4 regions of the Priestia sp. USM5 genome follow, and region 1 is predicted to be linked to each of the others. Evidence: riboswitches for the same ligand, from Rfam matches in the RefSeq annotation. Region 1 holds a riboswitch; each other region holds the start of a gene.

Region 1 (8,202 bases):
GCTTGTATTAATTGTTACTTCAGGATTAGCAGGTGACTCATAGGGAGAATCAATTCCTGTAAAATCACGGATTTCTCCGCTTCTTGCTTTTTTGTAAAGGCCTTTTGGATCTCTTTTTTCACATTCTTCTAACGGACACTCTACGTATACTTCCAAAAATTCATTCCCCTCTAAGATCTCACGCACTTGAGCGCGATCTTCTTGGAATGGAGAGATAAATGCTGTTAGTACCACTTGACCGCTGTCTACGAACAGCTTAGAAACCTCACCGATACGGCGAATATTTTCTGTACGATCTTCAGCAGAAAACCCTAAATTCTTGTTTAAGCCAAAACGAACATTGTCACCATCTAATACATAATTGCGAATATTTTTATCAAAAAGCGCTTTTGCCACTGCGTTTGCTACGGTAGATTTACCTGAACCCGAAAGGCCCGTAAACCATAATACAAAACTGTGATGATTATTTTGCTCGCGTCTTTCCTGTTTTGTAATTCCAGCATCATGCCACGTAATGTTTGTTGATTTACTCACTTCAACCGCTCCTTATTTTGAAGATACTTTTTGTTTTGCTAATCCCTTAATTAACACTTCAATTACTTCTTTACGGCTGAATGTGCTTGGTGGCACTTCTCCGTTACGAAGCATTTCACGTACCTTGGTACCAGATAGAATCATATGATCTTCCTTGCTGTGAGGGCATGTTTTCGTTGATGCCATCGCTTCACACTTCTTGCAGTAGAAGCTGTGTTCAAAAAATAAAGGTGTAATTCCTAATTCATCTGCCGTAAAGTTACTGAAGATTTTTTGTGCATCATATGTTCCGTAGTAGTCACCAACACCAGCGTGGTCACGGCCTACAATGAAATGCGTGCATCCAAAGTTTTTTCGAACCATTGCATGGAAAATAGCTTCTCTAGGTCCAGCATAGCGCATTGCAGCAGGGAAAACTGCCAAAGCTACACGATCGCTAGGATAATAGTTCTCTAAAAGTACTTCATAACTTTCCATACGGATATCTGCTGGGATATCATCTGACTTTGTTTCTCCTACAAGTGGATTTAAAAACAGGCCGTCTACAATTTCTAATGCTGTTTTTTGAATATACTCATGCGCACGGTGAACAGGGTTACGAGTTTGGAATCCAACAACCGTTTTCCAACCGCGCTCTTCAAATGCTGCTCTTGTTTCAGTTGGATCTAGGTAATACTTTTCAAAACGCGTTTTAGGTGTACGTTCTACAAGTACGATTGGACCTGCTACATATACATTTGGGCGTTCCATCATTTTCTTCACACCAGGGTGGGCCAGTTCTGCTGTGCGGTACACATTTTCCGCTTCTTTTTCTTTATTTGGCGTATATACTTCAGAAACTTCTAAAACACCATATGTCACACCGCTTTGAACTAGTTTTACTTTGTCGCCAATGTTTAATTCTTTAGCCTGCTCTTCTGTTACGGGAAGAGTAATAGGAATACTCCATACAGTTCCATCTGCTAGACGCATATTTTCAACAACTGATTGATAATCTTTTTCTCCTAAAAACCCCGTAATTGGGCTATAAGCACCAATTCCAATTAGTTCTAAATCGCTTAGAGCCATGTTGTCTACTTCAATTTCTTTTGTTAGTGACGTGTAGTCATATGTTGGTTGATATAAATTAATTAATTCTCCACCGTGTGCTTGAATTGTTGCCATTTTGTAAAATCCTCCTTAAGTAATTAACACAATATAATAAAAAGTACTTGAATCACGCAGTCATTTTTTCTTTTTCCGACTGCAGGCTTGCTCTTTTTCTTCTAGTCGTTCTAGCTAAGCTTAGAATACCTCCTGTAGCAATACATCCACTAGCTAGCACCACAAATGAATATAAGTCGCTTTCAAGTACTAATTTCACAAGAACATATGAGATTACGAGTGAAAATACAGGGGATACCACCCAAACCTTTAACATTTGAATGACCACTTCGCGCTGTTCTTTCGTAAATCCCGTTTTCGCTGCGCCTATTCCAATAATAGAAGACGTAGTGACCTGTGTAAGCGGTACTGGCAAACCAAACAGTGAAGCGACTGTAACAAGAGAAGCACCAGTACCCGAGATAATGCAGCCTTCTCCTACAGAATAGCGAGTAATTTTTTTTCCGTTTGTTTCAATAACTCGGCCTCCTAGTAAAAGAGCTCCGAGCGCCACCGCCAATCCTCCTGCTATGACACCCGTTGTAGCATCCATTAATCCAGCTCCTACTAGAGGACCGACAGCATTTGCCACATTGTTCATTCCAGCTGAGAAGGCTTCAAAGAATCCCGTTGCAATAACTAAAATCGTTAAAACTCTTTTCCACTTTCCCTCTGCTTCTTTTTTATGCGCTCTGCGCTTTATCACTTTCCCAATCAAAAAAGCAATAACAAATGAAACTAGCGGAACAATAATCCAAAAAGACATCACAATTAAAAGTTTTTCTACATACAGAGATTGATAAGCTACCCCTACTCCAACAACTGAGCCAACTGTTACTTCACTTGTTGATAGAGGGATACCAATCAAATTCGCGAAAAAGAGTGACAGCGTTGCAGCAGCCAGAATGATAATAACTAATTCTACTGACAGCAGTTTTTCAGGTATGATACCTGAACTGATGGTTTTTACCACCTCACCGCCTCCGGTAACAGCTCCGAGCACAATTCCTACAGCACAGATGAACAGGGCCACTCTTCGCTTTTTAATTGCACCGGAGCCGTATGAAACGCCCATAGCAGCTGCTGCACCGCTTGCCCCAATATTCATTGCAAAAAAAAGCGCAATGATAAAGGCAACATATAAAAGCATCATTTATTCAGCTCTTTCGTATTTAAGATTCGTGTAATCCGCACTCCACTTTTTGTGTACCTGCCCATCTTCCTGAACGTAAATCGTCTACATTATAGGCAGGTGCGGTACAGGGCTCACAGCCGATACTTGGGTAGCCTTGATCATGAAGTTTGTTGTATGGCAAATCATGCTTATACACATAACGCCAAATTTCTTTCCATGACCAATGAATTAACGGACAAACTTTCACCTTCTTGAATTTCTCATCTTTATTAAAATAATTCGTGTTGGCACGAGACTCAGACTGCTCGCGTCTTAAACCAGAAATCCACGCATCATAAGGAGCAAGGGATTCTCTTAGCGGAATGATTTTTCGAATTTGACAGCATAGGTTAGGCTGACTCTTCCAAAGCTCATCTCCATGTTTTTCAGCTTGTTCTGCAAGAGTTAAATCCGGCTTTTTCATATGAATACGTAAATCAGGGAAGCGTTCTTTAATTGCATCAATCACTTCATATGTTTCTTTAAAATGAACCCCTGTATCTAAAAAGACAATTTCAGCATCTTTTTTCACTTTTGAAATTAAATCAATTAACACGATTCCTTCGATCCCAAAGCTTGACGCATAAATAATTGAATCTCCGTAGGTATCATACGCCCACTGCAATGCTGAAAGGGCTCCTTTTGTTTCATCTTTACTGTCGAACTCTGGAAATGTATCGCTCCAGTTTTCGTACGTATATAAGTCTGCCATTTTCTCCACTCCAATTCTTAGTTATCCGCGTTATCCAATAAAAAAAGACGGTTTTACCCACTAGAATTGGATAAAACCGCCTCTAGTGTGTCTAGTCAGCGAAACTATTTAATTCTTACTTTGCTTCGGCGTGTTCAAAGGTTTGTTTTAAGTCGGGGTTTACAGTCATCGTTGTCCCTCCTCAAAATATCTCTTGCGCTATATCAAAATAAAAAGTCTTCCGTATTGAAAGACTGGGTAGGCAATAATTTTCACCTTATCTTTCAAAATGATACACACTTTGCTGGAATTAGCACCTTGCTAAGCAGGTTGCCGGGGTTCAGCGGGCCAGATCCCTCCACCACTCTTGATAAGCATTTTTTAAAAATTTTAGCATATTTAGAATATTTGTCAACATTAAAAATTATATATCCGATAAGAAAACTATACTTTAAATTCACAGAAATATCTATACTTTTATTTAAAACAACATATGTAAATTTAACCCAAATGTGAATATATCAGTTTATAAAACGCTTTCTTTTTTTTCGACTTTTTATGTTCTCTTGCTAAATAAAATACAAAATCTCTCTATAAAATTAATAACAGATTTATGAGCTTTACGGATAATTCACCCACATTAGCACACATTACAGATAACACTGACTGACAGATAGGAGCTATATAAGATGGAGAGACAACCCTTTCAATTAGACGATACAATTAAAAATAATGTGCGAACATATTTACAGCAGATTTCAACTGAAGCCTCTAATTTAATTAAACATTTAGACACGAGTGATCATTGTATTTTATGTGATTTTGAGGAGATGAGAAGGTTATTTCAAGATGTTCAAGCTACGGCCGCCTCTTATTACTTGCGCCATTACTTATCGCCTTATACATTTGAATACGCTGCTCTATCCCTAGCTATTCATAACCTCTCTGAGAAACGTCACGGCGCTTTAATTGTCATTGAACGGGAACAAAATGTTGATCCTCTTATTCAAAAAGGAATGCCTATTCAAGCTCCTGTCAGCGCTACGCTAGTTGAGACACTGTTCTATCCAGGGACACCCTTACATGACGGAGCCGTCCTAATTAGAAATAGTCAGCTTATTTCAGCTGCTAATGTTTTACCTCTCTCGTCTATTATTTCAACGAACAAAAAGTTGGGAACACGTCACCGTGCAGCCATTGGAATGTCAGAAAAATCGGATGCATTAATTTTAGTTGTATCTGAAGAAACAGGCAAAATTTCGTTTGCGCTTGATGGAAGCCTCTACCCTATTCACTCCAGCAAAAATATGATTTAAGAGCCCTTTCCTGATAAGCAGCCCTATCTTGACTTATCTATCCTTTCTCTTTAATATATTTCATAGTTTTTACATACTATAGATACGGGTGATGCATATGGCAATTTTAAAATTTGAACATGTAGGCGTTCAAGTAAAGGATATAGAAGAATCTATTGAGTTCTATACACAAAAAGTGGGATTGGAGCTCATCGAAACACTACCACATACCGATCCGTCTTTGAAGCTAGCTTTTCTAGGTTTAGAAGGCAATGTAATCGTAGAGTTAATTCAAGGGTATAACTCAAGCTTACCTAGTGAAGGTAAAGTTCATCATTTTGCGCTGGCAGTAGATGGAATTGAAGAGGAGTTTGAGCGTTTAAAATCAGCAGGCGTTTCATTTGTGGAAGAAAACATTGTAACTTTGCCAAATGGAGCAAGATACTTATTTTTCTACGGTCCAGACAAAGAATGGATTGAATATTACGAAGTAAAAAGATAAAGATATCTTATACCTTCAGTGAAAAATGGTCATACTGTGGCTATGACTAATCACTGGAGGTTTTTTTATGATGGAATGGCTATTATTCCGACTTTTTCGTCGTTCTATTTTAGTGCGGCTTCTTTTTATTATCGGCTGCCTTGTTTTACTTTTCGGCATGCTTATACATTTCCTAGAGCCGCAAACGTTTGGGAATGTGTTTGAAGGAATTTGGTGGGTTATTATTACAATCTCTACTATAGGGTACGGTGATTTTGCTCCCACCACTACGATTGGAAGGTTAGCTGCAATTATTTTAGTCCTGGTTGGAACGGGATTTATTACTACTTATTTTGTCACGCTTTCTAAAATTGCTGTTTCCGCTGAGAGCGCTTATTTGGAAGGGAATTTAAAGTTTTATGGAAAAGATCACTTCATCGTTGTGGGGTGGAATGAGCGCGCCAAACTCGTGCTAGAGTCTTATCGCGACGCATTTCATAAAGAAGACATTGTTCTTATCGACGACTCTCTGACTAAAAACCCCATGATTTGTGATCGCGTTCATTTTATTAAAGGAAGTCCCTCTCACTATGAGGTATTAGAACTTGCTAATGCTCGGTACGCAAAAAAAGTGCTGATTACTGCGGATCAGCATAAGACAGAAGAATATGCAGACATGAATACTATTGTTACACTAGTCGCTCTGCAAGGACTGAACCCTTCTATTTACAGCATCGTTGAACTGTTAACAAAAAAGCATATTCAAAATGCGCAAAATTTGGGGGTAAATGAAATGATTAAAACAAACGAGTTGATTAGTCAGGTCATGTACGAACATATTTTTGTAAAAAAATTAGAGAGTTTAAGAAAAGAATAGTCCCTTCAATTACCGAAGCAGCGCCTCTTCTGCCTCTCTAATTAGCTCTTCTCCTAAGCTGATATACTTTTCTGGAAATGAAGCGTCTGCGTCTTGGGGTTCTGCAAACTGATTAAATGAAGCACCCACGTTTCCATTGTGAACATTGTCATCTAGGCCAATTTGATACTTATGTGAAAGTAAAAATGGCGTACCAATCTGTACGGTTGTTCCTTTAGAATCCAGTTCTCCATTCGTAGCTGTAAACGGGATACGTAAAAACTGATAGCCGACTTCATCATTCATCTTATAGTCGAATGAACCATGATCATAATCCCAATTTCCTCCAATGTTATACCCAAGCGGCTTAAGCGTTTTTTCTAATTCATAAAGCTTGAATAATGTGCCGTCTAATCTTGAAGATAATTCAATCATCTTATCCCTCCTCTGTTTTAACATGTCCTTTTTCCAGCTTTTTATCCTTTATCTCAAAAGCAAAAAAGTTCACCTTCTAACAAGAAGGTGAACTTTTTATTTATTTCAAACGCTTTTCTAATTCTGCTTTCTTCTCTTCAAAACCAGGTTTTCCAAGAAGAGCAAACATATTTACTTTGTATGCTTCTACTCCCGGCTGATCAAATGGGTTTACGCCTAATAAATAGCCGCTGATTGCGCATGCTTTTTCGAAGAAATATACAACATATCCAAATGTATACTCATCTAGCGCTGGAATGTTCACAACTAAGTTTGGAACGCCTCCGTCTGTGTGAGCAAGCATTGTACCTTGGAACGCTTTTTTATTTACAAAGTCAACTGTTTCACCAGCTAAGTAATTTAGTCCATCTAAGTCCGCTGCATCTTCTTCAATTGTTAGCTCATGACGAGAATCTTGAACTTGTACAATTGTTTCAAAAATATCGCGACGACCTTCTTGTACATATTGACCTAAAGAATGAAGATCCGTTGAGAAGTTAGCAGATGAAGGGTAAATACCTTTTTGGTCTTTTCCTTCACTTTCACCAAATAACTGTTTCCACCACTCAGCAAAGTACTGAAGAGCTGGCTCATAGTTAATCAGCATTTCAATTGTTTTTCCTTTATTATAAAGAACATTACGAGCTACAGCATATTGATAAGCTGGGTTCTCTTCTAGCTCTGATGATGAAAATGCTTCTTGAGCATCAGCTGCCCCTTTCATCATTTGTTCGATATCAAGACCTGCAGCGGCGATTGGTAATAAGCCAACCGCTGTTAATACAGAATAACGGCCGCCTACATCATCTGGAATAACAAATGTTTCATAGCCTTCTTCGTCCGCTAATGTTTTTAATGCGCCGCGCGCTTTATCTGTTGTTGCATAAATACGCTTGCGTGCTTCTTCTTTCCCGTATTTCTCTTCTAATAATTTACGGAAGATACGGAAAGCAATCGCCGGTTCTGTTGTTGTACCAGATTTTGAAATAACATTAATAGAGAAATCTTTATCTTGTAAAACATCCATTAGGTCTTTCATGTATGTTGAGCTGATGTTGTTACCAGCAAAAATAACTTGCGGAGTTTTACGCTGTTCTTTTGATAATGTGTTATAGAATGAATGCTGAAGCATTTCAATAGCAGCACGAGCACCTAAGTAAGATCCTCCAATACCAATAACAATCAATACATCTGAATCCGATTTAATTTTTTCTGCACTTTTTTGAATGCGTGCAAATTCTTCTTTGTCATACTCCGTAGGAAGGTCTACCCATCCTAAAAAGTCGTTCCCAGCACCTGTTTTTTCATGAATTGAATGGTGAGCTACTTTCACGGCATCACGTAAGTATGTAAGTTCATGTTCACCAAAAAATGATAACGCGTTTGAATAATCAAAACGAACATGTGTCATAGTCTGTTCCTCCATTAAAATATCTTTATTTTCCACTTTATCGAAACTGTTAGCTGAATTCAAGGGAATCCACTTACAATTTGACACAATCATTATAGTTTGTTGAAACTGCAATCATTGTATGTACCCTTTTATTTAACGAT
Region 2 (8,202 bases), on a different contig from region 1:
GGTTTAGAAGCTACTTTTCAATTTTTTCAAATAGCGAAAATCAATGCTACTCCCACGACAATCGGATGGATGTTTATGGCGAGCGGTTTAACTCAAGCCCTGATTCAAGGCGGTGTACTGCAGCGATTTAAAAAAGGAAATGAAAAAAAACTGATGGCTATTGGCTTATTGGTTTCAGCAATAGGATTTACGTCTATTTTGTTATCTTCTAGTGCCGTTAATGCTACCTTATTTCTGTGCATATTTACAGCAGGAAATGCCCTTATTCGTCCTTGTGTCCTCTCATTAATTACGATGAGAACCAAAGTAGGATATGGCTCTGCTTCAGGGTTAACTGCCTCAATGGATAGCTTAGGGCGTATTTTTGGCCCTCTGCTTGGTGCATTTGCCTTTAAACTCAATATGACGCTGCCTTTTATTATCGGAGCAGTTGTCACTTTAGCTGCTTTACTGCTGATTCAGCGTCATACAGCTCTAGATTATTCTGAGCAAACACTATCATCATAGAGGCTGAAACAAAAGTATTTTAGCTGAAGGAAGATCCGAACGATGAATCGAGATTCTTGATGGAGAATCCAACGCGTTCGGATTTTTTTATTGCTATGGTAAACGTAAGTTTCATGTATGTAGGTACTTCTAGCTGGTGATTGGAGGGCAAGGCGAAGACTCCTGCGGAAAGCGAAGCCTTGTAGGGAAATCAACAGCCGATTCCTACTAGCTCATGTAGCCAATTTGTTAGTCTTTGGATTAATCTAGCTATGTCTCAATCTCTTTTCATCGTTACTAACACAAGATTATCCGCAGCTGCAGTGTGTTTTATAATTGAAAACCGATGAGCTTCGTATAGCTTAATCGCAGGTGTATTTTTTTCGGCTGTGGAAACCATACACTCACATTCTGAATATCTTTGAAGTACATATGTTAAAAGACGGCTTCCGATTCCTTTTCGAAAGTAACGAGGACGCACAACAAGGCGGCAAATCGTTAATCGCTCATTTTCTTTTTCAAACGACAGCACGCCTGCTAGCTTACCTTCAATTATTTCTCCGATAAACACTTCCTTGCTTTTCATAACATCTTCTTTGCTTTCTGTAAGCTGAGGAATATCTGAAAAGCTAATGAGCCTTGCTTCTTCTTGATAAGCTTCTACTTGCACAGCTACTATTTGAAGAGCGATATCCACTCTTTGATGTTCGAGGATTTGAAGCATGAAAACCACTCCATTTCTTTCACAAATTTAGACAAATTCCATGTTTTCACTATATCCAAACACCTTCCTTGTACATATTGTATTATGTACCGAATTAGCCAGGAGGTGTTTATATGCATATCACTGCTGAAAGAATTAGAGAAGCAACAGAAGCACTTGCTTCTACTGAGCTTGAAACATTTATGTACCAAGAGCCAACTGCTCTTCACAGACGTTCTCGTCGTCGTTCTACTCGTCGTTCTACTCGCCGTTCTACTCGCCGCACTACTCGTCGCACTACTCGTCGCACTACTCGTCGCACTACTCGCCGCACTACTCGTCGCACTACTCGTCGCACTACTCGCCGTTCTACTCGTCGCACTACTCGCCGTTCTACTCGCTGCACTACTCGCCGTTCTACTCGCCGTTCTAGCCGTCGCCGCTGTCGCTGCGGTTCACCTTGCTGCTCATATCCATGGTTTAATAAATCATTTGGCTGCTGCTTTAAAGGGCATGGCTGCCGTCGCTAACTAACTCTAAAGCAAGCCGAGTCTAAAATATACGCGGCTTGCTTTTTTCAAGATTTTTATTTTACATAATCATTCGTTTTACTCTTCTTAAAAAAGAAAACAAAGTATAATAGTGGGAAAGAATCTCTCTTAAAAGGAGGCCTACCCATGCACTTATCTTTTGATCATCTTGTTCATTTTTCACCTGATCCTATTAAAGCTCAGAAAGAACTAAACGAATACGGAATCAATGTTATTAAAGGCGGTACCCATGAAAAATGGGGCACTTTTAACACGTTGGCTTATTTTCACCTGAGCTATATTGAGTGGCTTGGGCTTACAGATATCGCATTAGCTCAAACAGTTACAGATAATGATCTTATTCAGCAGCTTGTTAACGAACATACGCCGTTTGGTCATTTTGGGCGATTTGCCCTTCGTACAGATGATATGGATTTGCTCATAACCGAGCTGAAAGACAAGGGCTACACTGTAAAAGGCCCTGTAGCGGGGTCTCGTCAAACTAATGATGGAGAAAGACTTCAATGGCAAATGTGTTTTATTGAAGATGACCATGATGCCCTCCCTTTTCCTTTCTTTATTGAGTGGGGTGAACCAGAAGAAAAACGCAAGCCAAAGCTAGCTGCTCTTTCTTCCCATCAAGCCGGTCAGCTGCAGCTAAAAAACATTTACTGTGCTGTACATAACCTTGAAGAATCCATCAGCAAATGGACAAAACTGCTGGACGTTCAGGCTGGCGAAAGCTACAAAGACTCTTTACTTGATGCACGTTGTCAAAAACTATATGTCAATAAAGGAAACCTTATTTTTTGCAGCGGAACACAAGGTGTTGTCCACGATACATTAAAAAAAGTTGGAGAGCGTCCATTTTTGGTTGAATTGGATCACGCTCTAACACCGCAACAAATTACCGTACAAGGAGCTTCTTTTAAATTCAACAAATAAACATCCGCGGGCGGATGTTTATTTCTGTGCTTCTTTTATAGCTTGATAAATGAAGTGAGGCAAAATCTCAAAGGAATACTGAACGTCTAATCTTTCGGTCCATTGATGCGCATCTCTTCCCAGCGGTCCAATGTTCAGCACCGGCATCTTCAGCTCCTCTAGCTCTTCTAGCGGGATATGATATCCTTTATTCCATAGAGGCATATTGGCTACTAACGTGTTAAATGTATGAAGCGGGTGCTGCAAGCTGGCATAGCTTAAATCCGAAATTCCGCCAAAATAACTTTGTTCAACTAGCTCCACTTGGAATTGCTCTTTGGCAGTTGCCTGTACGTTTGACAAAATCTTTTGTACAAAGAGATCATCATGTGAACAAACGGCCGGGTAAAAAGGCGGCGTAAAAAATAAGACTATCATCGGAGCTGCTTCTTTACATAAACCAGCTAAAGAGTTTACTAATTTAATGGTTTTATTTCTGTCATCATCTTCTTGTGCCAAAAGTGCCGCTTCCATTTCTTGCACATATTTTTCACCGTGCTGTTTGACTGCATGAGTATAAAGTTCTTCATACGTCCATACGTTCACGTCAAGGGATGAACCCTCCATTCCCACAGCGTACTGCCGAGCAGCTTTATTATAATGTTTTTTTACATTCAAAGCCGCTTTGTCAGCCGATTTCAACAGCAGATCTGTTACTTCTTTAAGAGAGCGGTTTAACATAAATAAATTAAATAATACAACGGCAGAGTGCGGAACTTGAACGGAATACTCTTCTTTTAAATCTTTTTGTATCAGCACAGTAGGAGGTGGACTCGTTTCATCTCTTACTTTTTCGCAAAAATCAACGTTTAGTTCTATTTCTGTTGTTAAATAAGAAGCTAGTAAATTAGCATTCAAACCAGCTAGCGGTTCCCCTACATGAGTTTCTTTTCCATAACACAAAAAGCTTGGCATGATCTTGCCAATCGATCCTGAGTACACATAGTTCGTTTGATCACCAGGATAGCGGCTGAACACTGGTTCTGCATTTAGCATGAGAGAAAAATCCAGCTGATGTTTGCACGCAAGTTCTAAAAGAACAGGCACTGCTTTTCTCATTCCGAGCGAATTTACTTCTTCATCCGGTACCGACAGAAGCAGGATGTTTCCGTCAAACTCTCCGTTGCATGCTCGTTCAATCATACTGATATGCAGAGCAATACCTGCTTTCATGTCCATCGTTCCTCGGCCAAAAAGCCAGTCTCCTTTTATCATATCTTTTTGTACGTGCGCCGGAACTTGTTCCATATCATTATAAAAAGTACTCGTTAACGTATCAGCGTGAAAAGCATCCTTTTTCCACTGTCCATAATCTTGTACATCCACTACGTCGTAATGACTGACTAATACAACTGTTTTATTCGTATTTTTCCCTTCAACAAAAGCTGTGACAATCGATCGCCCGTCTCCTGTTGAATGAAGCTCAACTTGCTCGTTTTTTTGAAAGTAAGGCAGCTTCAATAAATACGACGCTATCGATTCAGCCATTTCCACTTCTGCCATCGTTCCTGTCACGCTAGGTATAGAAACCAATTCGCTTACAAGCTTCTTTAACTGTTCTTTTGTTTGATACAAAGATGTTTTGTTCGACATACCCTTCATCTCTTTCCTTTTTCTAAATTTTCCATCAAACAAAACGATTCGTCAATCCCTTTGACAGAGACCCTTTCATTCTATCCCTATGTATCATAGTATGCGCTTCCTTGACGCACATGATAAAAAAAGAGTGCGCGGCTAGGGCTAGCACCGCACACTCTTTTTTTTACTTTTCGTCATCTTCTAAAAAGTCTAGGATACGATCAATAAGCTGTTCGCTTCCTGCATCGTTTCCATGTTCAAGAGACATTTCCATTTCAATGCTCCTTTCATAAAATATTCTTGTTTTATAACATACCACAATTCATTTCGAATGTAACCTTTAATTTGTGTAAAAATTTCGACAATTTATGATTAATTTTGAAACCTAGTGAGTAATGATTATACCCACCAGATTCTTCAATTGTCAAAAAACATGCTTTCTATTTAAAAACACTTTAAAAATAGAGGCGCGAGCAGACTTCTATAAAAGACAGCCTACTCGCTCAAGCTTGGAACAGCATGATGAATAAATTTCTAGTTCATTTGCTTTTTGTACATCTTTAATATCTATGCCTACAGCATATGTACGAACATGGTTTTCGACCACAATTTCATAAAATGTTTCTAATTCACGATAAGCTACTTGATAATGCTTTCCTAATAATTTTACGGCTTCCTTTAATGCTTTCTCTCCTGTATGTGCTGCAACTGCTGTATGACTCATAAAACCCTCTCCTTTTAGAAAAATAAAAAAAACTCATTTTGCTTTGATGCAAAATGAGTTTTTCACCCGTTTTATCACCCAAAGCACATGCTTTGCTGGTAGGAGCACCTTACATTCGTAGGTTGCTGTGGAGTCAAAGAGCCAGATCTCTCGTCCACTCGTGATAACTTTTTTAATTTAAAATTTATTTTATCAAACAATTCCATCCGCGTAAATAGAAAAATAAAAATATTTTAATTTTTGTGGTAATGGAATGAATTCAAAAAGTCAAAGCTTAGATTAGCAAAATAAGAAGCTGCTACAAGTAATGCCTCTTCATTTAATGAAAAAGAAGGATGGTGCCATTCATATTCTCCAGCCGTACCCATCCATACAAAAAATCCTGGTACACGCTGCTGATATACGGCAAAATCTTCTCCTCCAGGCGATTGTTCAGCTTCTACGACTTGATAACTAAGATTCTCTGCAGCGTTAATAACCAATTTTTCCAGCGTATCATCATTGTTTACTACAGGAAGATACGGATACCATTTAACGTCTACTGAAGCGCCGAAAGCTGCTCCAATCCCTTCAGCAGTTCGTTTCATAAGAGCCGGTATTTTTTCTCTCGCTTCTTCTTGAAAGGTACGCACCGTTCCTTCAAGCGTTACTTTGTCAGGAATGACGTTCCACGAGCTCCCTCCGTGGATTTGAGTTATGCTGACAACAACATTTTGAAATGGGCTGAGATTACGGCTGACAATGGTTTGTAAACTAGTAACAATTTGACCAGCAGCAGCAATCGGATCTACTGTTTTTTCTGGAATACCTGCGTGACCGCCTACTCCTTTGACGTCAATTTCAAAACGATCAACGCTTGCCATTAAAGGTCCCGATTTGACACCAATGGTTCCTACAGGAAGATTCGGTTTGTTATGCATTCCAAATATCGCTTCTACTCCTTCGAGCACACCTTTTTCAACGAGCATTTTTGCCCCAGAAGCCGTTTCTTCGGCCGGTTGAAAGATAAATCGAACCGTACCGCAAAGCTCCTGCTGACGCTCTTTGAGAAGAATGGCTGCTCCGATTATAGAAGCCGTATGAAAATCATGTCCGCATGCGTGCATAACACCGTTCACTTCAGAAGCAAATGGCAGATTGGTTTTTTCTTCAATTGGCAGCGCATCAATATCAGCTCGAATAGCGATAGTAGGTCCCGGCTTTCCTCCCACAATTTCCGCTACTGCTCCCACGTCTAAATGGAATGCATCCGCTATAGAAATATCGTAGTGCTTTAACCACTTTTTAATACGTTTAGTTGTTTCATATTCTTTCATTGAAAGCTCTGGAAACCGGTGCAGCTCACGGCGTATGTCTATTAGTGTATTTAGTAGTAATTGATCTGTCATATTTATCACTCTTTCACATTTCTTAATTTAGACCACTTCTCTATCTTTTACGACAAAGAGTGTACCTCATTGAATTTTTTATAAAGAAATACGGTCGTATAGCCTTGTGCAAGGTGCTTTTCTTTAGCTTGAACATATCCTTTTCGTTCATACATCTCAACTAACCAAGGATGTTCTTTTGCTGTTCCTAAAGACACACCTGGCGATTTAAACGTATTCTTTATTACCTCTTCCTCTACTAGATGCAGCAGCTTAGATCCAACGCCTTTCCTGGCAAGCGACGGGTCCACTGCAAACCACCAAAAATGCGGAACAGCAAACGGACCTGGATGTTCTCCCCAAGGCATTCGTATAGATACAGTTGCAGCGATTCTTTTATCTTCTTCATATACATAGCAAAGGTTTTGAGAAATATTTTTCTTAACGAGGGCAAGATCAGCAGTAGCTGCTAAGAAAGGAATGCCTAGCTCTCGAATAGGCTTATATGCTTGTAGAGTTAAGTTCAATAAGTTATCCGCGTCGTCATTTGTTGCCAAACGGAATTCATTTTTCATCTCTTTGTCTCCTTATATAGCACTCAAATATTTTATTTAACTTATAAGTTTACTAAGAATTAAAAAAGGCGGACTGCCGCCTTGCGTACTCACTATACAACTGCTTTGATAACGTGTCAATTCTATTTATCGTTTTCTATAAAAGATATAAATAAAACAAATACACGCAGAAAACTGCGCGTATTACGTACATATCAAGATAGACTTCAGGACTCACTTACCGTAGCTTTTAAATTAGCTGCCAACATCACAAGTTCTTCCATAGATGCTAACTCTTCTTGTGAAGCCGCAGCTACTTCTTCAGCGTAAGCAGCTGCTTGTTTAGCAACCTCCGAAAGGGTCATGACGGACTCCATTACTTTGAACGAATACCCATCAATCTCTCCTGTTGCTTTTGTCATTTTGTTCATTTGTTCTTGAGCGGCAAAGACATCTTCCATAATTGTGGAAAACTGTTGCGTTACATCTTCGACAGTGGCAATACCAAGCGTGACTTCTTCCGTATTCACTTCCATGTTTTGATAAGCCCGCTTTGCCTGTACTTCAATTTCTTTTAACAAATGACTGATTTGTATAGCGGACGTTTTAGATTCTTCCGCTAGCTTACGTACTTCCCCTGCCACTACAGCAAAACCTTTTCCATGTTCTCCAGCCCTTGCAGCTTCAATAGCAGCATTAAGCGCAAGAAGATTTGTTTGTTCAGCAATTCTTGTAATCGTATTAATAATGCGGCCAATCTCTGCGGAACGATCTTCGAGTCCCTTTACTTCACTGGTCGATATCTTAACGGTTTCATAGATTTTATTCATTTGATTCGTCACATCTTTCACCGCAACATTTCCGGTAGAAGCATGTTCAGAGGCTCTGTTCATCGATTGTTGTACCTTTGAAGAATGATCAGTCATTTTCTGAAGCAGCTTGGCCATATCCACCATAGCCTGCTCGGTTTCAACCACACTTAGCAACTGCTTATCAGAACCCGCAGCAATTTCTTGAATAGACATCGTAACTTCTGTCACAGCTGTTTTTGTTTCCTCCATGCTTACAAGCAATTGCTCTGAGGAATGACTGACCGTGCTCTTTGTTTTACTTATTTTCTGACGCAGTATTCTCATGTGAGTCATCATTTCATTAAATGAAGATATGAGTGTACTAATCTCATTTTTCCCTTTCAAAGGAACAACATCTACAGATAAATCGCCGTTTGAAATCCCTTTCATTGTTTTTGACAAATTTTCAACCGCAATTATGTAGC
Region 3 (8,202 bases), on a different contig from region 1:
TACTCGATACCCAAGTGGGAGGAGGATGTATAAAAAGTGCACGTTATATATATGTCTTCAAGATCATCTTATATTGATTTATTTATAAAATTATTGTAAAATTATTCAGACTTTTTATAAATTAGTTTATGAATTCCCTCAAAAGCTACCTGTCCTGCAACGATGGGGTAGCTTTCTTTTTTATTAGAAAACATAGTTTCTTAGTCTCCTATGTTAAGTTAATTTTGATTCCATTTGACGATGATACTACTTTTGGTCTTTCTTCCCTTTGTTTTTTATGAGAACTTTTATATTTCTCCATAAGTTCATGAATACTTGCTACTTGTATGATTCGGATGTGTTCTGAAGACACCGCGTAACGAACAGGCGTAATCAAAATAACGGAAGGGAAGATAGCTGATCGGTCCTCTGGCTGCCAATGCAATGCCTTCCATTCATCCGAAAAGAAAAACTCTTCATAAAGGTTAATCTTCACTTGCATTTTCTGTTCTGAATACTGATTTCGTTGAATTTCAATCCAAAAAGGAGATCCTTTAAAAATACAAAAGAGATCCGGTTCAATCCCTCCTTTTCGTCCGGTGGGCTTATCTTCGACAATGACATTCTTAGGCACACTATACGTACACATTTGTTTATAGACATCCAAGATAGAAAGGAAATGTAATATTTTTTGAGAGTTCTTTTTGATTTTTGCATCCACAGGCAAATAGACGGTTGGAGAATACTGCTGAGTGCGTTCAATTACCCCTAATCGATATAAACGTACCATCACACTATTACACGCATTTACAGGCGATTTCAGCTGTTTAAAGAACAGCTCAACCAACGAGTCTCGATCTACGGCTCGAAACTGGTTGATAAACCCAATGATGTCTTTATCACGTTGAGATAAACGGAAACTCATCGCTGTTCCTCCTTCTCTAATAATCCAAAGATAGACTGTGGTACGACCTCCAGTTGAGGTTCAGGGTCTTTTATGCGTGTTTTATAAGGAGAAAGCATTACTTTACACGCTTCTTCATCTAAGAAATACGCTTGAAATTCCTTCACTTCGTCAATTTTTATTTTCATACGGCCTCTAGCCGCAGCATCGATTTCTTCTGTTCCAATCACTCCGGCAACCTTGGCATTGGTTGCATCAGCTTGCCTACCAGATATCCGTACCCGTAAGTTGGCCTTTAATGCTGAATTTAATAAATCTGCATCGGGACGCTGCATGGCAATAATCGTATGAACACCTAATGCACGACCTTGGCTGGCAAACTGTTGGATCATTTCTACAAGATCTGTTTCTTTCTTCACGATGGACATTTCGTCAATTACCACAACGATCCGAGGAAGCTTAAATGAAAGCCTGCTTATATGTGTTACGCCATGCTCTAACAATAAATCGCCTCTTCGATACATTTCAGCTCGTAATAATGCAAAAGGTTTTCGCATGTCTTTTGCTTCAAAGCAAAGCGCATCCACATGGTCAATCTCATGAAATAAGCCCAAATCGGCTCGTTTAAGGTCCACTAAGACTAAGCGCAAGTCTTCAGGAGAGGAATATTTCACCCACGTGGTGAGGATGACACGCATGAGACTGCTTTTTCCAGCTCCAATTTCGCCAGAAATCAGTAAGGTTTCCAAATCCGCAAAATCCCATGAAACAGGGTTTCCATAGATATCTTGACCAATGCATACTGGGAGCTCCATTTTCTCAATATGAGGATGAATGACTTCATACTTATAATTGAGCATCTTAGGTAGGCTTTTGTGATGAACGGTAATACTAAAGTTCTTTAAGCTGCCATTCACTTCAATATTGCTGCCTAATACTTGTCGTAATGCCCATCTTTTTTTATTTAAAAGTTCAGGATCAATCCCATTCAGTAAGGAAAAAGCATACCGAGTGTAGGTGTTCTGATGATCGATTCGATGGATCTTCGGAAATTGATAGGAGGTACGATCCCCACGCTTTATGACTCGATAAATCTCTGCTGTACGAAACGCTTTAATAAGCTTTCCACGTAATTTTAGTTTCTCAAACATTTGAAACCCTCCTCAAAACATAAATGTCGCAAAGAAGTAAAATAAGGCCCCATAAAAGGTGACAGGTAAGATAAACCGCATCACCTTTGCGAACTGATCAACAAGATCGATGACACCCCATCGCTCTAGTATTCGTTCGATGATCGCAATTCCTAAGACAATGCCTCCTATGGTCAAAATAGTGGGGTCAAGCAGGGCTAGTGGACTAAAAGGAACAAAGGAATAAGCCTTGAGGGGACGAGGTCTCGTAAGAGGTGGTTTGTGAGGTGGAGAAAAGATTTTTGGAAAGGTAAATCCTTTTGTTTTTCTCATGTTGATACCTTCTTTCACTCTTTTAATTTTTTTGCTTTTGACGTACCTGTTTTTTCAGCTCAAGGCATCCGGTCGCCCCCTTCGCCTCTTCGGCTCAGCTCCCTTACAGATTCCACAAATGGCTTCAACAGGGTTATAAAGCTTGTATTAATGGGGTAGCGATACTGAACTAGCTACTGATTAGATAACGGAGTTACAATACTTTAGATACTATGTAGCTACTGCGGTAAGCTTGCCTGTCCAATCGAAAAATAACAAAGAACCCTTGCTGCAGTAGGTAATGAGGAAGTAATGAGGTAAGAGGTGTATTATTTCTGATTTTTCGAATTTTTGTTGACAACCTAAGAAAACAAGTGTAACCTTTTTTTAGTTAAATAAATTGAATATTCTTATCTCGAGAGGTGGAGGGACTGGCCCTAGGAAGCCTCGGCAACAGACTGTTAAAGTACTGTGCCAATTCCAGTAGCAATTTGCTTGAAGATAAGAAGAGAATCCATAACGATTATTAACCTCTTCTTATTTGTAAGAAGAGGTTTTTTATTTTGAAAAGAAAGAAGGAAACAAAACCATGACTAAGACATTAGTGAAGGCTCCATTTAAAGCTGATCACGTAGGTAGTTTTTTACGACCAACTCCCCTCAAAGAAGCAAGAAAAGCGTATGCGAATGGTACAATTAATAAAGCTGATTTAAAATCTGTAGAGGACAAAGAAATTGAAAAGCTTGTTCAGAAGCAAATTGAATTGGGTCTTAAATCGATCACGGACGGTGAATTTAGACGTTCTTGGTGGCATTTGGACTTCTTATCAGGCTTAGAAGGTGTGGAGCAGTTTGAAACAGAATATATCAGCCAATTCAAAGGTGCAAAAACCAAAAATAACGCAATTAAGGTAGTAGGTAAAGTGGACTTCGATCACCATTATATGGTGGAACACTTCACGTTTTTAAAAGAAGCTGTTGAACGACATGGTGATGGAAGCCAAGTTGCTAAATTCTCAATTCCAAGCCCAAACATGTTATTTACTCGAATTCAAGAAGATACATATTACAAGGGAAACAGAGATCAATTTTATCATGATACTGTGGCTGCTTATCAAAAAGCTATTCAAGCCTTTTACGACGCAGGCTGCCGTTATCTACAACTAGATGATACGTCCTGGATTGATTTCGTTTCTGAAGAACGCATCAATGCGGTTGTTGAGAAGCTTGGTATGGATGTAAAAGACATTATCGATAATCGAGTAAGTTGCTTAAATGATGCTATTTCTAAAAAGCCTGAAGATATGCTCATTACGATGCATATTTGTCGTGGAAACTTTAGATCTACGTATATCACAAGTGGTGGCTACGATACTATATCTGATGCTATCTTTGCTAACTTACATGTAGATGGACTTTTCCTTGAATATGATGATAACCGTTCAGGAGATTTTGAACCATTAAAAAGTTTTACACTTAACAATCAAACCGTTGTATTAGGATTGGTAACATCTAAATTCCCTACATTAGAAGATGCTAAAGTCATTAAGCGAAGAATCCAAGAAGCAAGTGAATATATTCCTCTAGAAAACTTGTCATTGAGTCCTCAATGTGGCTTTGCGAGTACAGAAGAAGGAAACGAATTAACAGAAGAAGAGCAATGGAATAAAATTAATCACGTAATTCAAATCGCTCAAGATGTCTGGACAAATAACTAAAGAATGATTTAAAAGATACCTCTCCTGTCAATTAGGAGAGGTATCTTTTAAATCATGAGGTTTTAGGCAAGGTATTCCCTTAAGATTATACTATACCCATACGTCGGTTCCCTATTTTTAAAATGGAGCAATTCACTTAATAAGGATCGACTTCGTGACTTTTCTTTACAGCATCTTCTGTTGCTTCATTTGCAGCTAATGTACCTTGTCCATATTTTGATTTACCTGCTTTACGACCAGGTACCTCACTTGTATTTTTCATATCCTGCATTTCGTGTAGTTTCTTTTCAATACCTTTCTTCACACGTCGACCATATTCTTCATCAGCTTGTGTAAAATGAGAAATCATCGTTTCTTGGATTCGTTTATCACAAATAGCAAGTGCATCCGATAGATTTTTAATCAATTCATCGCGCTCCCAATCTTCAAAACTACGGTATGTGTGACCTGCCTGCCCATAATCGTTAGGACGGTCAATTGGTGCACTCATTGCGGCTGCATTATACGTTGGTTGATGTGGAACACGGTCTTTCTTATTTTCTTCCTGAAAGCCACCAAGCATTGAAGGCTCATAATTAATATGTGGATTATCCCCAGATTCCTTTGGGTCACGAATATCCATTTGACCGCGCTGCTGATTCGTATGAATAGGCACTTTCGGTGCATTCACAGGTAATTTTAGATAGTTGGCACCTACACGGTAGCGCTGTGTATCTGAATAAGAAAAGGTACGTCCTTGTAGCATTTTATCGTCTGAGAAGTCCATTCCATCCACAAGAACTCCTGTACCGAAGGCGGCTTGCTCGATTTCTGCATGGAAATCCTTTGGATTACGATCTAGAACCATACGGCCCACTGCCAACCATGGAAACTTATCTTCCGGCCAAAGTTTCGTATCATCTAAGGGATCAAAATCAAGCTCTGGATGATAACCATCCTCCATAATTTGTACGAAGAGCTCCCATTCTGGATAATCTCCACCCTCAATTGCTTCGTATAAATCCTGCGTTGCATGTCCCACGTTTTTGGCTTGTATCGTATTTGCCTCCTCTTGTGTTAAGTTCCGAATTCCCTGCTTAGGTTCCCAATGATACTTTACTAGTACAGCCTCTCCCTTATCATTCACCCATTTGTAGGTATTTACACCAGACCCCTGCATGTGACGATACGTCGCTGGAATCCCCCATGGAGAGAATAAAAATGTAATCATGTGGGTAGCCTCAGGTGTACGGGAAACAAAGTCAAACATTCTCTGAGGGTTTGGTACGTTCGAAGCTGGGTCTGCTTTAAACGCATGAATCATATCAGGAAACTTCATTGCATCACGGATAAAGAAAATCTTTAGGTTATTCCCAACTAAATCCCAATTCCCCTCTTCCGTGTACATTTTCACAGCAAATCCGCGTGGATCTCGAGCTGTTTCTGGAGAATCTTTTGCTCCGGCAACTGTGGAGAAACGAACCATCAATGGTGTTTTCTTGCCCGCACCTGAAAATACCTTTGCCCGAGTATATTTCTCTACTGGTTCGTCCCCCACTTTTCCATATGTTTCAAAGTAGCCAAAGGCTCCAGATCCTCGTGCGTGGACGACTCGTTCTGGAACTTCTTCGCGGTCAAAATGAGAAATCTTTTCGATAAAGTGATAATTTTCAAGTGTAGCTGGCCCACGATTACCAATTGTACGAATATTTTGGTTGTCTCTTACAGGATGTCCCTGACGTGTAGTCAGCGTTTCACGTTTTATATCATCCTCGTTTGAAGCATTAACGTCTTTATTTTCTGCCAAAATGAAAACCTCCTTTGAATGATCACTTTAATCTTTTTCCCTGTATTGGAAAATGTATTCAATAATACTTAGTTTTTCATGGTTTGTCTCTCATACTATGAATTCTAATCTATAAAAACCGTCATTAGTTTAAATTTAATCTTTTTTCACTCTTTGATTACAAAATAAGGTGACATAAGACTAAATAAGTATTTATTTGTGATTACCCCTTTAAATTTCAAAATAACTTGTGCTTCCTTTCATATCTTGCACCTTTTCGTAAAGACTTTCATACTCTTCTACCAACTGTACAGTTAGATTTACTTTGAAACAAATGACAGCTTGTGTAAATAAACTGAAAAATAAAATTTATTGAAACGTTGTTAAGAAAGAAAGAAATAACCCGATAGTAATTTAGTTCAATTTTTATTTGTAAAAAGTAAATTTAAATTCAAAAAAAGAAGGTATCTATATGAGAGAAAAATTTTCATTCAGAAAAAAAGATGATAGAAGGCTATCTATTCGAACCAAATGGATTTTATTTATTTGTACAACCACCTTTGTAGCACTTATAGGAACAGTTATATTTATGCAGATAAGTATAAGTAACGTTTTAAAAAAAGATGATTTGAGTTCGAACAAGGTTACTGCAAAAAGTGCTTCTGAACAAGTAAGTTTAAATTTAAAAGGCTATGAAAATTCATTAAAACAGTTGGCAGGTGTCGTATCTGATGAAATGAACAACAAAGGTTCTGTTTCTAACGTCGACAGTCTATTGCAAGCCGTTAAGAAAAATGATTCTACAATTATTTCGGCCTATTACATGGATGGGAAAACAGGAAAACTCCATATTTCTCCTTATGCTGATTTTAAGCAGGACGTACATGAAACAAGAACATATAAAACTTTAACAAAGGCACCTAAAGTAACATGGATGGATGTATACAAAGATAAAATTTCCGGAAAAATTATGACCTCCGTCGTATCTCCGGTCATCGTAAGTGGAAAAATGGTAGGAGCCTTAGGTTATGACATAGACTTAACTACAATTGGAGTTTCTAGAAGCAAAATAGAAAAATATACTGAAAATAATCTTATAATCTTAGACTCACAAGGATTTGTGGTTAGTGCTTTTATAAAAAATTCTGACGGGAAAAATATGAACCCTGAAAAAAGTGGTACTGTAGAGGGCGTTAGTGATTTAATATCACACAGAGAAAACTTTAATTCACAATATGATTGGGTATCAAAGATTTATAAGAATGATTCTGTGCATTCTCTTGATGTGGAATTAAATAAGAAGGGTTATACTGGACAAGTGACAACAATACCTCATTTAAATTGGAAAGTGATTTCTTTAACACCCAAAGACATCTTTTTATCTAAGGTGAATGATATTAAACAAACTGGAATCATTTCAATAATTATAGGTTTAATAATTGGGGCGTTGTGTGCCTACTACCTTTCTGGAATGCTAAAAAAGATTATATTTAATATTCAGGAAGTCTTAAAAAAGACATCACATGGAGATTTAAATACCGAACTCAGTATTGCATCAAGAGACGAGTTGGGTGATTTAGCAAAGAGTTATAACGAGATGCTTGCTGGCATGAGACAATTAATCTTTAAAGTAAAGAACAATGTTGTCTCTGTTGAAACAACCACTAATGGCGTTAACACGATTGCTTCAGAAAATAACGTCGCAATTGCTGAAGTTTCCCAATCCATAGAGGAAATCGCAATGGGAGCATCAGCTCAATCAAATCAAATTGAAAATGGTTTACATACTATTAAAGAGTTAAGTATTGAAATTGACTTATTATTAGAGCAATCTAATATGGTTGAAAAAGAAATGAAAGAGGCTTCCACTCAAGTCCGAGTAGGCGAGGAACAAGTTGAGGGATTAAAAACCTCTTATAAAAAATTAGACTCGAATTTTAAAGATATTACACTAATGGTTTCAAATTTAAATAATAATTCAAAGACTATCGCAAATGTGACTGATCGAATTTCTGAAGTAGCCGAACAAACCAATTTATTAGCTTTAAATGCTTCCATAGAAGCTGCGAGAGCAGGTGAGCATGGCAGAGGATTTGCCGTAGTAGCTCAAGAGGTTAGACGTTTAGCTGAAGATTCTAAACAAGCGACTAAAGACATTAACGAAGTTATAAATAGTATACTTAAAGAAAATAGCACGCTTGTTAATATGATGACAGAAACAACTCAAACTAACTTTGAACAAAGCCAGGCAGTAAAAACAGTGAGTGAATCTATGACGTTTATTACTGAATCTTTAACTAAGGCAGTAGATTCTATCGTTAGAGAAACTGAATCCATTAACAGTATAAATCAACAAAAAGAAGTCCTTATTCAGCTGATTCAAGAAATAAGTGCC
Region 4 (8,202 bases), on a different contig from region 1:
TGCAAATATTTGGCCACCTTCAACATATGGCTCATCTGTTTTACAAGATATTTACCTTCCTTACGTCAACATGTTATCAATATGGGCGTCGATAATTTCTTTTCGTTTATTTTGCAGAGTTTCAAATAATAGCTTAGCTTCTTCTGAAGTTAACGCAAACGTTGTTGTTTCTTCATGGTTTTCTTCTTTTGTATGAAGCACAAATATGCTTTGTCGGATTTCACTCATACATATTCCTCCTTTTTCGATAGTATAGGCTTTTTTATATTTTTCATGTATGCTTCACACGTTTTTAACAAATTATAAGAAAGGTTAAAACTTATAAGGAGTGATACTATCATGAAGAAATCGTTTTTGTTTGTTGTAGGCTGCATGACGACCCTTTCTTTATTCGGCTGCAGCACAGCAGATCAAGGTAAAGATGGCGTCATTGACGATAATACAGTCCGCAACGTCACATATGAAAATGGAAACAATAAAACGAAAATGAATAACGTAAATAATACGCAAGACGTACAGCGTAATGAGAAAGAACAGTACAATCAGTCCGGCGGAATGAGAGTAGCCGATGTGGCAGCTGATCGTATCGTAGCGTTAAAAAATGTAAAAGATGCTAACGTAATCGTAACCGACCATACAGCTTATGTAGCAGCTGTATTAGACGATAACAAAGAAGGCAATCTCACAAAAGATATGGAGCATAAGATTGCACACGAAGTACGAAAAGCCGACGGCAGTGTTCATCGAGTGTTTGTATCAACAAACCCCGACTTTGTAAACCGTATGAATGGATATGTAGACAAGCTTCAAACGGGTAAACCAGTCTCTGGACTGTTTGACGAGTTTTCAGAAGTTGTTCGCCGCGTGTTTCCAAATTCACGCTAATATACATGAATGTCAAAAGAGCATTTTATAAAATGCTCTTTTTATTTTACCCATTGCATAAAATATTGCATAAAAAATGCACTTATAAGTTTCTGAATATTTTTATTTTATTTTATTTTGAAAGCGTTTTCATTTCTTTATTATAGAGGGATAGGGGATTTTCGCCTCATGTATTTTACGGTTTTGTGGGTTGATAGTAAGGGAAAAGTTTGTTAGTTTTAGAAACCATAAGATGTTTGCATGGCGAGCAGTGCTCGTTTCATGCATAAAAAATGCATAAAGGGGAGATTTGGTGGATATTGGTGTTTATATTTCACTGGGCATTTATTTTGTAGGAATGCTCGGAATAGGATGGTATGCCTACAAAAAAACAACTCAAGACGTATCGGGTTACATGCTAGGCGGACGCGGACTAGGTCCGGCTGTTACTGCGCTTTCAGCAGGTGCTTCAGATATGAGCGGATGGATGTTAATGGGCCTTCCTGGATCCATGTACGTGACAGGTCTTTCAAGTTTATGGCTTGCAGTAGGTTTATCTATTGGTGCTTATTTAAATTATTTAATCCTCGCTCCGCGTCTTCGCACTTATACGGAAGTAGCGAATGACTCCATTACAATTCCGGACTTTTTTGAAAATCGCTTTGGGGACCATGCCAAGGTTCTTCGAACAGTATCAGCGATTGTTATCTTTATTTTCTTCACTCTTTACACTTCAGCTGGTATGGTATCAGGCGGAAGATTGTTCGAATCGGCATTTGGTTTAAATTACCAAATAGGACTATTTGTAACGGCTGCTGTCGTTATTGCCTATACTCTGTTCGGCGGTTTCTTAGCCGTTAGTTTAACAGATTTTGTGCAGGGCGTTATTATGTTCATTGCCCTTGTTTTAGTGCCTATTGTAGCCTTTACTGACTTAGGAGGCGTTGGAACAACAATGGATATTGTAAAAAATATCGATCCAACTTACCTTGATTTATTTAAAGGTACAACCGTAGTAGGGATTATTTCTTTTTTAGCCTGGGGACTTGGCTATTTTGGTCAACCTCATATTATCGTTCGCTTTATGGCGATCTCTTCTATTAAAGAATTAAAGCCTGCCCGTCGTATCGGTATGAGCTGGATGATCCTATCAATCATTGGCGCTATGTTAACGGGTCTTGTTGGAATTGCTTATGTGGATCAAACTGGGATGAAACTTGGGGATCCTGAAACAATCTTTATTAAATTTGCTGATGTTTTATTTAATCCATTAATTACTGGATTTTTATATGCAGCTTTATTGGCAGCGATTATGAGTACTATTTCTTCTCAGCTGCTTGTAACGGCAAGCTCTGTTACAGAAGATTTTTATAAAACATTTTTCCGACGTAAAGCCTCTGACAAAGAGCTTGTAACAGTCGGAAGAGCTGCGGTTTTAGGTGTTGCAATTATTGGTATTTTGCTTTCTTTAAAGCCTAGTGATACGATTTTAGGACTTGTCGGATACGCATGGGCTGGATTTGGTTCTGCATTTGGCCCGGCCATTTTACTAAGTCTTTACTGGAAGCGTATGACTAGATGGGGAGCCCTTGCAGGAATGATTGTAGGTGCAGCTACAGTATTAATTTGGGTAAATACTCCATTGAAAGATGCCCTTTACGAAATGATTCCTGGATTTTTCTTAAGCTTGCTGGCTGTTATTGTAGTAAGTCTGTTAACAAAAAAGCCTTCAGAAGCTGTAGAAGATCAATTTAGAAACATGGAAAGCGTATTAGAACAGCATACAAAATAGTAAAAAAAGTACACAAGTTACGACTTGTGTACTTTTTGCTTTTAATGCAAGCCCTGCAGTCATATATATGTACTAAAGACGGATTAAGGAGGGTTTTTACATGCAACATTCTTATTTCCCTTATGAACCTACACAGCCACTGCGCGCAGATACACAAAATAGAGAAATTAAAGTAACTGGTGAAGGAAGTGCTTCAGCCATTCCAAATGAAATTTCCATGACGATTGGAACGCGCACGGAAAACCGAGACGTTCAAGAAGCCTTAAAAGAAAATTCAGCTGTTTCAAATACTCTGCTGCAAGAGATACAAAAACTTGGAATCAATGACCAGCAAATTGAAACAGCTTCATTCACTATAAATCCTAAATATGATTACAGCGATGGAAAATCGACTCTTACAGGATACGAAGTACAGCATTTGTTTAGAGTAAGAGTACAAGATGTAAAACAAGCTGGCGATGTTTATAACGCTACGTTTTCAAGCGGAGCCAACGTAGCGCAAGATCTTCAATTTCACGTTACAAATGATGATAAATATGAACAAGAAGCGATAAGTAAAGCTTTGCTTAACGCTAAAGAAAAGGCCTTTACCATTGCCAACACGCTGCAGCTCCCTATTAACCAAATCCCCATTTTAATCGAAGAAGGCCCCGTCTATCAGTCATCTGGCTCCTCGCCTAAGTTATTAGCAGCCTCTCCCCCTATCCAAGCTCAGTCCTTGACTGTATCCGCTTCTGTAAAAGTTACGTACACGTATTAATACTTATGATAAACTATAGATTATTATAATGAAGAAACTAATCTAAAGGAGCTCTTTGCACAATGACTTCTGAACATTTACTAGCAGCTTATCAGACCCTATGGTTGAACCGTTCTTTCGCTTCTAAACAAGCCCTGACAAGTGAAGATCAGCTTCACGAAGCCATTCTGAAAGATTTAAAAGATGAAATGACTCATCCACGCGTTCGGCAAACACCGTATGTAAAATATCATCTTGGCATAAAAAGAATTCTAAACAGCAGTCTTTCCTCTGATGAAAAAGTTGCGCTTACGTCCCTATACACAAACCTTTTAGATAGCTGTATATAACAAAAAAAGGACTTCCTTAATGGAAGTCCTTTTTTTATTTAATTAACGCTTTTTTTTCTAAGCTTTGAAAAACAGCGTTAAAGTCTTGCTTCAAATCCTCGAATTCCTCTAGCCCTACTGAAAGGCGAAGAAGTGAATCAGTAATTCCTTTTTCTTCACGTACTTCTTTTGGGATACTTGCATGAGACATTGTTGCAGGATGCGTGAGAATGGATTCAACTGCACCTAGACTAACGCCAATTGAAGCTAATTTGACTCCTTGTAAAATATGTCGTGCTACTTCTTCATCCTGCACTTGGAAAGAAATCATAGCTCCATATCCATTTGCTTGTTCTGAAATGAGTTTGTGGTCCGGATGACTTTTTAAGCCTGGGTAGTATACACGGCTCACTAGAGATTGTTCTTCAAGCCACTTTGCAAACTGCAGCGCTGTTTTTAACTGCTGATCTAAACGAACTTTTAATGTCTTAATGCCTCGAAGCAGTAAAAAACAATCCTGTGGCCCCAAGATAGCACCAAAAGCATTTTGTACAAACTTTACTTCTTCCGCTAGCTTTTCATCGCTTACTACAACTAAACCGCCAATGACGTCACTGTGGCCGCTGATATATTTTGTAGCACTATGAATGACAATATTTACACCAAGGTCAATCGGCTGCTGTAGATAAGGTGTTAAAAACGTGTTATCCACAATTGTAAGGAGATTGTGCTCCTTCGCCAAACTTGCTACTGCTTTAATATCCGTTACCTGTAAAAATGGATTTGAAGGGCTTTCGATATAAATAGCCTTCGTATCTTTTGTGATAGCTTCTTCTACTTTCTCAACCTTCGTTGTATCAACAAAAGTTGTTTTGATACCAAACTTTGAAAATAATCGTGTTAATACACGATATGTCCCGCCGTACGTATCGTGTGAAACTAAAATTTCATCTCCTGATTCAAAAATAGATAACACCGATGAAATAGCAGCCATACCTGATGAAAAAGCAAAACCAGCGTATCCATTTTCTAGCTGAGCAATAGTGTTTTCTAAAGCCTCACGCGTTGGGTTTCCTGAACGAGAATAGTCATAGCGGCCGTTGTTCGTCTCATCTTCTTGATTAAATGTAGATACCTGATAAATAGGTACGTTAACCGCTCCAAAATGACCGTCAATTCCTGTATTTGCATGAATTAAGTTCGTACCAAATCTATGTTTATTATTGTTGGTATGCATCAAATGCCTCCTTCAAATCTTTAATTAAATCATCTGCGTGCTCAATTCCAACTGATAATCGAAGTAAACAGTTTGTTACTCCGACACGATTTCGAATTTCCTCAGGAATATCAGCGTGTGTTTGACGAGCTGGGAATGTCATTAAACTTTCCACGCCTCCTAAGCTTTCTGCAAATGTAATAACTTTAACATTTTCTAAAAGTACTGACACGATGTCAGGGTGTGAGACAGCAAAAGAAATCATGCCTCCAAATCCAGTTGCTTGTTTCTTCATGATTTCATAGCCCGGATGTGTTTCAAGACCAGGGTAATACACTTTTTCCACGAGATCATGAGCAGTAAGCCAATTTGCAATTTTCAGTGCGTTTTCGTTATGTTTTTCCATACGAAGCGCTAGCGTCTTAATACCGCGCAATAACAGCCAGCTATCTTGTGGACCTAAGATTGCCCCAGCTGCATTTTGATAAAAACGAATTTTTTCTCCTAAGCTACTACATCGAGCGACTACAAGACCAGCAACTACATCATTATGACCCCCAATGTATTTGCTTGCACTATGTATCACAATATCTGCTCCAAGCTCTAAAGGACGCTGATAGTAAGGGGACATGAATGTATTGTCAACGATAGTAAGCAAATCATGCTGTTTAGCTAACGCAATTGCTTCTGGCAAATCCGTCACGTGCATCATTGGATTTGTAGGTGTTTCAATAAATAAAGCTTTCGTGTTGGGACGAAGCGCATCTTTTACTTGCTCGAGATGGGCTGTGTTGACGTACGAAACAGTAATTCCTTGCTCTGAAAAGATTTCATTTAGTACTCGGTACGTTCCTCCGTATAAATCCTCTGATACAATTAAATGATCTCCGTTTTTAAATAGCGCTAAAACTGACATTACACCCGCCATTCCTGAAGCGAATGCTACTCCTACTTCGCCTTTTTCTAAAGCAGCAATTGCTTCTTCCAATGCCGTACGAGTAGGGTTTGCCGTACGTGCATAGTCAAATCCTGTACTTTGCCCTAAAGCAGGATGAGCAAATGTTGATGCTTGGTAAATGGGTGTTGTAATAGAACCTGTTGAAGGGTCACGACCTACTCCTGAACGAACTAATAAAGTTTCAATTTTCATCTATTTCTCTCCTTAACTCAAAATAAAAAACACTCTTCACAGATGGAAGAGTGTTCGTTTATACACGATTTCTCTCATCTGTTAGAACAATACTGATGTTCCACAGGAATTAGCACCGTTCAAATGAATGTTTCATTTGATGGTTGCCGGGCATCGCAGGGCCAGTCCCTCCGCCACTCTTGATAAGAGTTCTATATAATTGTTGGTGGTTAACGTTTGTTGTTACTAACTTTAATAAAGATTTTCTTTATTGTCAACATAATTTTCTAAAAAATTTAAATCATCTCATTTGTTTATTCAATATACTTGTCCTGATAAGTACATAAAAAAAGAGACGACACCGAGGTCTCTTTTTCTAAGGCAAGTGCACAGATTTTACGTGAGCTAACTTCCAATACATACTTTCTCCATTTGCCGTAATTAGTTCAACAATATTAGTAGAAACTTCTTTAAGTACGCCAATTTTTTCTGATTGATCCCCTAAATCTAATACGACCAGTTGATTTTCATATTTTTTAAGCTGCTCTTCAAAGTTTCTGACAAAAGGTGCAGAGGCAGGCCTTACTGGAAGCTCTTTGTCACTTAAAGAATAAGGGGTTAACTCATTACTATAAGGGGTAAGCCATTTCAAATGATGTAAAGAAACAAAGACATTTTTATACACTGGAGAATAAAACACAAGATAATCATTCAGCACGCTTGTAATATAGCCATGCAATGATTTTCCTCCTGTTACATAAATTTCGATAAATTTTCCTTTTGCCTGCTGTAAAATATTACGATAAGAAATCCGCTGGCTTTCTTCTATTAAGTTCTCTTCTATGGTTCGTAAAGGTGTATAATCTTCTTCTGAAACCTCTCGCAAGCGATGTATGTGTAAAAGAGGAATATACAAATAATCATGTCCATTATATAAAACCATTACATCTAACCCGAGATCAACAAGTTTTCCTACAAACGATGTTTTACCTGATATATCGACTTCAACAATTTTATCGATATAATGATTCATACTCATACTCATTCTCCTCCTTTTTCCTATATGATAGAAAAGGTGCTTTATAAGCACCTTTTATGTTCCAGTTCATCATGCTTTCCAACGATAATTTTTCGTTTTAATAACTTTTTCACCTGGTGTTGAAGAGCGTGAACCCGTACGGCGTCCTCCCGAGCGATCGTCTGTGCGACCTCCTGTACGTCTTCCGGTACGGTCTCCAGTACGGCCATCCGTGCGACCTCCGGTTCTATCTACAGTAGTTGATTCTTGCACAGAATCTTCTTCATTTGTATCTCCATTTTGCTCAGAATTTTCTTCATTTTGCTTGAAAGATCCTTTTGATCCTAAGGCAATGGTTTTTACGTGTCTTGGTTGTAAACGTAAAACTTGATTATTTTGTACAAGAGTAAAGTTCCCATTGCGACTTTGAACTAACACACCTTCTACGGCCTCTGGCCCTCCACCGTTAATAGCTACCCATCTATGCGAAAACTCTTCAAACAGTTCATTGAAACTTTTCGCTTTAATATACTCAGGTGTTTCTTCAACTAATAATGGATTTTGCGGAACAACAGGCGTATTTTTGCTTACAACTTCACTTACACTCTTTATGTGCTCTACATTGATATAAACGACGCCGTCATCTTCTGTTAGTAATACGACATACGCAGATTCAAATGAGCCTAATACATCAAGGATCTTACCCAATTTTTTCTCTGGCCCTCCTTGATTTATTTGCACTTGTTTATCTTTCATTAATAATAAAGTGCCTGCAAATGTGTTGGCTCTGTGCAGTTCTACTTCACTATTAAATCCAGAAAATGTTTGCGCGGAATTAGACTTTGTATCCTCTGTAATGCTTTTAACATGAGCGAGCTGGTAATAAATAAATGTATATTGCTGTTGTGGAATAAGCTGCGCCGGCTGATTATTTTGCTGGTTGTTATTTTGTTTTGTTTCAAGAGCAAGCGTTAAATAATCTGATTGAACGTCGATTAAATATCCCGTTTTAGATTCAGGCCCCCCGCGATAGACAGTTACTACTCTCCCTTTTAATGGTTTAAAGTGGGCAGAGTAGCCCGTGCTTTCAGATTGTTGAACTTTACGAGCGCGAC

What was found. Region 1 has a riboswitch for S-adenosylmethionine ahead of ACWATA_RS27350 (phosphoadenylyl-sulfate reductase). Riboswitches for the same ligand answer to the same signal wherever they lie in the genome.
Region 2: it holds a riboswitch for S-adenosylmethionine, as region 1 does, so the genes downstream of both, ACWATA_RS18255 (hypothetical protein) here and ACWATA_RS27350 (phosphoadenylyl-sulfate reductase) in region 1, are expected to answer to the same signal.
Region 3: it holds a riboswitch for S-adenosylmethionine, as region 1 does, so the genes downstream of both, ACWATA_RS28080 (5-methyltetrahydropteroyltriglutamate--homocysteine S-methyltransferase) here and ACWATA_RS27350 (phosphoadenylyl-sulfate reductase) in region 1, are expected to answer to the same signal.
Region 4: it holds a riboswitch for S-adenosylmethionine, as region 1 does, so the genes downstream of both, ACWATA_RS17190 (trans-sulfuration enzyme family protein) here and ACWATA_RS27350 (phosphoadenylyl-sulfate reductase) in region 1, are expected to answer to the same signal.

What each region holds. Positions count from the first base shown of each region.
Region 1 is NZ_JBSGKN010000006.1:5,449-13,650, forward strand. It holds gene cysC (adenylyl-sulfate kinase) at 1-534, opposite strand, end outside; gene sat (sulfate adenylyltransferase) at 547-1,698, opposite strand; gene cysP (sulfate permease) at 1,751-2,830, opposite strand; gene ACWATA_RS27350 (phosphoadenylyl-sulfate reductase) at 2,850-3,563, opposite strand; SAM riboswitch class I at 3,817-3,919, opposite strand; gene cdaS (sporulation-specific diadenylate cyclase CdaS) at 4,232-4,858, shown strand; gene ACWATA_RS27360 (VOC family protein) at 4,956-5,339, shown strand; gene ACWATA_RS27365 (potassium channel family protein) at 5,407-6,195, shown strand; gene ACWATA_RS27370 (YugN-like family protein) at 6,205-6,609, opposite strand; gene ACWATA_RS27375 (glucose-6-phosphate isomerase) at 6,710-8,059, opposite strand.
Region 2 is NZ_JBSGKN010000001.1:3,414,597-3,422,798, forward strand. It holds gene ACWATA_RS18230 (MFS transporter) at 1-507, shown strand, start outside; gene ACWATA_RS18235 (GNAT family N-acetyltransferase) at 764-1,210, opposite strand; gene ACWATA_RS18240 (CotG/ExsB N-terminal domain-containing protein) at 1,324-1,719, shown strand; gene ACWATA_RS18245 (VOC family protein) at 1,867-2,664, shown strand; gene ACWATA_RS18250 (M20/M25/M40 family metallo-hydrolase) at 2,683-4,296, opposite strand; gene ACWATA_RS18255 (hypothetical protein) at 4,763-5,005, opposite strand; SAM riboswitch class I at 5,074-5,175, opposite strand; gene ACWATA_RS18260 (amidohydrolase) at 5,239-6,393, opposite strand; gene ACWATA_RS18265 (GNAT family N-acetyltransferase) at 6,441-6,947, opposite strand; gene ACWATA_RS18270 (methyl-accepting chemotaxis protein) at 7,154-8,202, opposite strand, start outside.
Region 3 is NZ_JBSGKN010000007.1:43,550-51,751, reverse strand. It holds gene ACWATA_RS28095 (hypothetical protein) at 209-904, opposite strand; gene ACWATA_RS28090 (FtsK/SpoIIIE domain-containing protein) at 901-2,034, opposite strand; gene ACWATA_RS28085 (hypothetical protein) at 2,047-2,346, opposite strand; SAM riboswitch class I at 2,733-2,833, shown strand; gene ACWATA_RS28080 (5-methyltetrahydropteroyltriglutamate--homocysteine S-methyltransferase) at 2,915-4,042, shown strand; gene ACWATA_RS28075 (catalase) at 4,179-5,828, opposite strand; gene ACWATA_RS28070 (methyl-accepting chemotaxis protein) at 6,280-8,202, shown strand, end outside.
Region 4 is NZ_JBSGKN010000001.1:3,203,359-3,211,560, forward strand. It holds gene ACWATA_RS17160 (hypothetical protein) at 61-228, opposite strand; gene ACWATA_RS17165 (YhcN/YlaJ family sporulation lipoprotein) at 340-885, shown strand; gene putP (sodium/proline symporter PutP) at 1,178-2,656, shown strand; gene ACWATA_RS17175 (SIMPL domain-containing protein) at 2,757-3,416, shown strand; gene yoyC (protein YoyC) at 3,479-3,745, shown strand; gene ACWATA_RS17185 (trans-sulfuration enzyme family protein) at 3,780-4,961, opposite strand; gene ACWATA_RS17190 (trans-sulfuration enzyme family protein) at 4,945-6,090, opposite strand; SAM riboswitch class I at 6,162-6,279, opposite strand; gene ACWATA_RS17195 (DUF2642 domain-containing protein) at 6,446-7,108, opposite strand; gene ACWATA_RS17200 (hypothetical protein) at 7,178-8,202, opposite strand, start outside.